3 regions of the Chelativorans sp. AA-79 genome follow, and region 3 is predicted to be linked to each of the others. Evidence: predicted binding sites of a transcription regulator. Region 3 holds the regulator's gene; each other region holds the start of a gene.
What was found. Region 3 encodes LexA, which represses DNA repair genes until DNA is damaged. Its sites were predicted from a motif close to TGTTCNNNNTGTGTTCNG; they were not measured.
Positions count from the first base shown of each region.

Region 1: a site for LexA is predicted at 973-990, ahead of PVE73_RS25660 (YifB family Mg chelatase-like AAA ATPase). Genes of this name have one in related genera too.
Region 2: a site for LexA is predicted at 1,203-1,220, ahead of PVE73_RS02605 (helicase-related protein). Genes of this name have one in related genera too.

Region 1 covers NZ_CP120361.1:5,262,814-5,265,080, reverse strand. The annotation lists gene PVE73_RS25665 (GNAT family N-acetyltransferase) at 1-942, shown strand, start outside; gene PVE73_RS25660 (YifB family Mg chelatase-like AAA ATPase) at 1,060-2,267, shown strand, end outside.
Region 2 covers NZ_CP120361.1:525,111-527,377, reverse strand. The annotation lists gene PVE73_RS02605 (helicase-related protein) at 1-1,053, opposite strand, end outside; gene phbB (acetoacetyl-CoA reductase) at 1,683-2,267, opposite strand, start outside.
Region 3 covers NZ_CP120361.1:2,765,961-2,768,227, forward strand. The annotation lists gene PVE73_RS13440 (ComEC/Rec2 family competence protein) at 1-711, shown strand, start outside; gene lexA (transcriptional repressor LexA) at 825-1,535, opposite strand; gene glp (gephyrin-like molybdotransferase Glp) at 1,632-2,267, opposite strand, start outside.

The sequences.
Region 1 (2,267 bases), 2.5 Mb from region 3:
AGCCATCTTCTCCTGCGCGCGGGCGGCAGGCCGGTCGCCGGCGCGCGGGCGACGGTCTTCAAGCTCCCCCTCCTCGGCCGCGGACTGGCCTTCGTGCGCTTCGGGCCTTTCTGGCGTGCCGCAGGAAGCGAAGCCGACCCGCGGATCTACCGCGCGGTGGTGGAGGCGCTGGTGCAGGAATATGCCGTTACGCGCGGCCACTGCCTGACGATCCTGCCCCGACCGAGCCCGGTCCACCAGGAGCAGGAATATGCCCTCCTGCGCGAGATGGGCTTCGTGCGCCGGCGCGGGATGCCGGATGCCGAGCGCTACTTCGTCGATCTCTCGCTTTTGGAAGAAGCGCAAATGAAGAGCTTCAGCCAGAACTGGCGCTACAATCTGCGCCGGGCGCTCGGCAACGCGCTGGAAGTCCGCCTTTCCGAGACGCCGCAGGAGGCCGAGGCCTTTGCGAGCCTCTACGAGGAGATGGTCTCGCGAAAGGGCTTCGACAGCGCGACCCCCGTCCATATGACGCGCGCGCTGATGGAGGGACTTCCGCCGGGGCTGCGGCCGAGGCTGGCGCTCGCCTTTCACGAGGGGGAGCTTCTTGCGGGCGCGACGATCGGCCTGTTCGGCGATACGGCCTATTACATGTTCGGGGCCACGTCCGCCGCCGCCCTGCCGCTCAATGCCGGCTACGCGCTGCAGTGGTGGGTGATCGGCTGGCTGAGGGAGCGGGGCGTCAGGTGGTACGATCTCGGCGGCGCCGCACACGAGCCGGGGCTGCGCCACTTCAAGAAGGGCATGGCGGGAAAGAGCGGCCGGATCGTCGTGATGGACGGCGAATATGACCGCTGGGCGAGCCCGATCGGGCGGCTGGCCGCGGACGCGGTGTTCGCTGCCCGCCACGCGCGGCGCAGGATGCGCTACGGCGCAGGCTACGGCCGCCTCGCCAAAGCCTGACCGCCGGTCGCCGGTAGAAGGGTATGTTTTTGTTCGCTTGATGTTCTTGATCTGGTCCAGAGCTTGTGCTTTCATGCCGCATTATCGGCCGGTGGGGGGCCGAAGGGGGCAGGTCGAATGGTTTCGCGTGTGCGTACGATCGCGTTCGAGGGGATAGAGGCTGTTCCCGTCGACGTGCAGGTGATGGTTGCGCCCGGCAAGGTGGGCATCCAGATTGTCGGGCTGGGAGACAAGGCGGTGACGGAAAGCCGCGAGCGCGTGCAGGCCGCGCTGCACGCTTCCGGCCTGTCCATGCCGCCCAAGAAGGTGACGGTCAACCTCGCGCCGGCGGATCTTCCGAAGGAGGGCAGCCACTACGATCTGCCCATCGCGCTCGGCCTGATGGCCGCGCTCGGCGCGATCCCGGCGGATGCGCTGGCGGGCTATGTCGTGCTGGGCGAGCTTGCGCTTGACGGCACGGTGGCGCGGGTGGCGGGCGTGCTGCCCGCCGCGATCGGAGCCAATTCCATGGGCAAGGGCCTGATCTGCCCGCATGATTGCGGGCCGGAAGCCGCCTGGGCGAGCAGCGAGCTCGACATCCTGGCGCCGCGCAGCCTGGTCGCGCTCGCCAACCATTTCCGCGGTACGCAGGTGATGGACCGGCCGGAGCCGGCAATGGGTCCGCCGCCGGGTGCCTTACCGGACCTTGCCGAGATCAAGGGGCAGGAAAGCGCCAAGCGGGCGCTGGAGGTGGCGGCCGCGGGCGGGCACAATCTCCTGATGGTCGGCCCGCCCGGCGCGGGCAAGTCGATGCTGGCGCAGCGGCTGCCCTCCATCCTGCCGCCGCTCTCCCCGCGCGAGCTCCTGGAGGTCTCCATGGTCGCCTCGATCGCCGGGGAGCTCGCCGACGGCCGACTTTCGGACCGGCGGCCCTTCCGTGCGCCACACCACTCCGCTTCCATGGCCGCACTGGTCGGCGGCGGCATGCGCGCGCGTCCGGGCGAGGTCTCGCTCGCCCATCACGGCGTGCTCTTCCTGGACGAATTGCCCGAATTCACGCCGCAGGTGCTCGATTCGCTGCGCCAGCCGCTGGAGACCGGCGAATGCGTGATCGCCCGGGCCAATCACCGCGTGAGTTACCCGGCCGAAATCCAGCTCGTCGCGGCGATGAATCCGTGCCGTTGCGGCATGGCCGGCGAGCCGGGGCATCGCTGCGCGCGGGGCCAGCGCTGCCAGGCGGACTACCAGGCGCGCGTTTCCGGCCCGCTGCTCGACCGCATCGATCTGCGCATCGAGGTGCCGGCGGTCACCGCGAGCGATCTCATCCGCCCCGGCAAGGCGGAGGC
Region 2 (2,267 bases), 2.2 Mb from region 3:
GTCCCTGGAAAGATGCTCGAGCACGCGCAGGTCCGCCGCCGGCAGCGCCCGCGTAAGGCCCTCCACGGGCGGTGTCGCCTCGAGCGATGCCTTGAGCGCGTCGATGCTCGACAAGTCGATTTCGGCCGAGCGCCACTGGAGCATCTTCACCGGCTCGAACTGATGCGTCTCGACGCGCTCCACCAGGGCATCCGCGAACGGATCCACCTGCCCGGTGACGCCGAACGTGCCGTCGCGCACATGGCGGCCGGCACGACCGGCGATCTGTCCAAGCTCCGCGGCGGTCAGCTCGCGATTCTGAAAGCCGTCGAACTTACGGTTCTGGGCGAAGGCGACATGGTCGACATCGAGATTGAGACCCATGCCGATCGCGTCCGTGGCGACGAGGTAGTCGACGTCTCCGGACTGATAGAGCTCGACCTGCGCGTTGCGGGTGCGCGGACTGAGCGCGCCAAGCACGATGGCGGCGCCACCCCGCTGGCGCCGAATGAGCTCGCCGATGGCATAGACCTCGTCGGCCAAGAAGGCGACGACGGCCGAACGGCGCGGCAACCGGGTGATCTTCTTGGAGCCGGCATAGGTGAGCACCGACATGCGCGGACGCGTGACCACGGAGATGCCCTTGAGCAGCCGTTCCAGTATGCCGCGCATTGTGGCGGCCCCGAGGAGCAGCGTCTCCTGCCGTCCGCGCAGATTAAGAAGCCTGTCGGTGAAAATATGACCACGCTCCAGATCGGCGGCGAGCTGCACCTCGTCGATGGCGACGAAGGCAGCATCGGTCGCACGCGGCATCGCTTCCACGGTGCAGACCGAATAGCGCGCGCCGGGCGGGATGATCTTCTCCTCGCCGGTGATCAGAGCCACGTTCCGCTCACCCACGCGGGCGGCCACGCGGGAGTAGACCTCACGTGCGAGCAGGCGCAGCGGCAGCCCGATGATGCCCGATTCGTGGGCGACCATGCGCTCGATGGCGAGATGGGTCTTTCCGGTGTTCGTCGGTCCCAGGACGGCCGTGATGCCACGCCCGTCGAAGGTGGTGCGTTCGCTTTTCATCGGTTGAAGATTCATTCGCGGCACCCGCTTTAGGGTCTGTTGAGTGTCAGCACAGGAGCTGCGCCGCAGCGACGGCCCGTCGCCACCGCCGCAGACATATAGGATCGAAGTGCCGGAGCAAAAGGCAAAATGATGCCTCCGTTAAGCTTTGGAACGACTCTGGAACGAATCAGCGACGAATCACTGACTCCGGGTGATTCACTTTTTGTTCGACACAACATCTGGGGAAATCAGCTACTCTAAGCGCTAAATGGTGAATCCGCTTTCATCGCAATTCGCCGGATTCGCGTTCGGGCGTTAAGATTTCGTCCGTCCCCGGCAACGAGTGGCCTGCGGGCTCGGGACAAGTTTAGGGAATTGTTCGCTTTTCTAAATGGCACGTTAAACCGTTCCGCGCAAAAGGCGCGGATGCGTTAACGAACCGGCCAAAGCCGGAACGAACCGGCGACGAATCACCGACTTGAAGTCGTTCCGGGATTGTTCCGCACAAGATATTGTGGCCTCCACAGCCTGATAACCGACAATCCACAGTTTATCCACAGCGCTGAACGGGTCCTGCCGGTCGCGGAGTTAACGATGGCGTGCCGATTTGGGTCAGCAGCACCGGCGTGAAGAAGGAGACCGCCGCCTCAGGTGATATACTGCCCGCCATTCGCCGTGAGCGTGGAACCGGTGATGAAGCCCGCTTCGTCGGAGGCGAGGAAGAGGACGCAGCGCGCGATCTCCGCCGCCTCGCCGAGCCGCCCGACCGGAATTTGCGCGATGATCTTCTCGCGCACCGCCTCCGGCACAGCCATCACCATGTCCGTCGCGACGTAGCCGGGGCAGATGGTATTGACCGTGATGTTGGAGCGCGCGCCTTCCTGGGCCAGCGCCTTGACGAAGCCGATCTCGCCCGCCTTGGAGGCGGAATAATTCACCTGGCCGGCCTGCCCCTTCTGTCCGTTGATGGAGGAGATCACGACGATACGGCCGAACCGGCGCTCGCGCATGCCCGGCCAGAGCGGATGCGTCATGTTGAAGACGCCGGAGAGGTTCGTGTCGACCACCTCGCGCCACTGCGCGGGCGTCATCTTGTGGAACATCGCATCCCGCGTGATGCCGGCATTGTTGACCAGTACGTCGACCGGCCCGAGTGCCGCCTCCACCTCGGAAATACCCGCCATGCACGCCTCATAGCCGGCGACGGACCAGCGATAGGCGGGGATGCCGGT
Region 3 (2,267 bases):
CTGGCACTCACGGCGGCTCTCGTGATCCTCGTCATTTCCACCACACGGCTGAGGCTCTTGGCCCTGCCTTTCCTTGCCATCGGGATTGGGTTGCTGATGACACGGGAACTGCCTGATATCTTCATCAGCGAGGATGCCCGGTTGGTGGGTGTTGGCGGAGAAGGGGGCGTCATCGCTGTCAACCGGAACCGGCCCAACGGTTTCACCATGGAAGACTGGACGCGTTCTCTCAACGCGGAAAGGGTGCTCAAACCGGTAACGGCCGGCGCTCCTGTCGGCGGGCTGCCGGGGAACGCCTTTTCCTGCGGTGACGGACTTTGTGTCGCACAGCACCAAAGCGGAGCGGTGATCGCTCATGCGGAAAGCCCGGAAGTGGCCCGAATCGCCTGCGCGACGGCAACGCTGATCGTGATCGATGACGCGACGGCGGGAAACCCCTGCGGTGCAAACCGGGCGGTTGTCATCACCAAGCGCGAACTCGCGCGAAGGGGCAGCGCTGTCGTCGACATTCGACGCGGCGAAGCCGCTCTTCGCGCCGACATCACCTTCGCGATCGAAGAGCCATACCGACCCTGGCACGCGCACAGGACCTGGTCCAGGGCCGCGCGCGGCCTGCCGCCTTATACAAGGCGGAAAAAGGAGCCCCGGCTGGAGGCACCGCCTCCTCGTGCGTCACAGACCCGGCTCCTGTCAGTCACAGGTCGGGAATAAAGAGGGCGGGTGAATCCTTTTCCGGTCGCTGCTATAGCAACGCTCCATGCCGACGAGATTGAGCCCCGCGGCTCCATTCGCCGGCAGGGGCCCTTCTTTCAGACAGCAGCCGCTCAATAGCGGCGGATGAGGCCGACGAGCCGCCCCTGCACCTTCACGCGGTCAGGGCCAAAGATCCGTGTCTCATAGGCGGGGTTGGCCGCCTCGAGCGCGATCGATGCACCCTTGCGGCGGAAGCGCTTCAGCGTCGCTTCTTCGTCGTCCACGAGCGCCACGACGATATCGCCGGGATTGGCCGTCTGTGTCTGGCGGATAACGACCGTATCGCCGTCGAAAATTCCGGCTTCGACCATTGAATCGCCCTTGACTTCCAGGGCGTAGTGCTCGCCGCCCGTGATCATATCGGGCGGGACGCCGATCGAGTGCGTCCGGTGCTGGATGGCATCGATCGGCACACCCGCGGCGATGCGTCCCATCACCGGAATCGAGACCACACCCGTCTCGTCGTCATTGTTTGCGGCTGGCTTCGGAGCAGGCGCGCCGCGCCCCTGGCCGCCTTCGATGACACTGGGTGAGAATTTGCGCGGCGCCGCGAGCCCGGGAGCGATCGAATCGGGAAGCCTGAGCACCTCCAGAGCGCGTGCCCGGTTGGGCAGGCGGCGGATGAACCCGCGTTCCTCCAATGCTGTGATCAGCCGGTGGATGCCGGATTTGGAGGCCAGGTCGAGCGCCTCCTTCATTTCATCGAAAGAGGGCGGTATGCCGGTCTCCTTGAGACGGGCATGAATGAAAAGCAGCAACTCGTGCTGTTTGCGCGTGAGCATCTTTACCACCCGGAATCAGTCATAAACAAAACCAGAACATACACTATATGTTCGAGTTGTGTTCCGCAACAGTAAAGTGGCTTGGTATAAAAGCCCTTACCGGAGCATCAGCACCGTGCAGGACTCCCCGGCTTCGGCTGCGGGTGCATTCGGTTCGCGGACGACCAGCGCATTGGCCGCGGCGAGCGTGCTCAGCATGGAGGAGTCCTGCGTGTCGAAGGGTGCCGCGGTCAACCCGTCCGCGCTTTCCTCGACCCCCGCGCGCACATAGTCCTGCCTCTCGTCGTTCGCCTTCATCGCCTTGGTGAGGGTGGCCGTCCGCAAGTCGGGCCGGAATGGGCGGCCTGAAAGCCTGGCCACCATCGGGCGCAGGAAAAGATGGGCGCAGACGAGGCTGGAGACCGGATTGCCGGGCAGTCCCAGTACGCGCGCTTCTGCAAAGCGGCCGAACATCAGCGGCTTGCCAGGGCGCATGGCGATTTTCCAGAACGCAAGCTCCATGCCTTCCGCCGTGAGCACCGGCCGCACCAGGTCGTGCTCGCCGACGGACGCGCCGCCCAGCGTCACGATGATATCTGCACGTGCCGAAAGAGCCTTCTGGATCGCCGCAGCGATAGCGTCCTGCCTGTCCGGCACGATGCCGAGGTCCAGCACGCGTGCGCCATCGAGCCCTGCGAGTGCGCCGATGCCGAAATTGTTGGAAGCGACGATCTGGTCGGGACCCGGCACCAC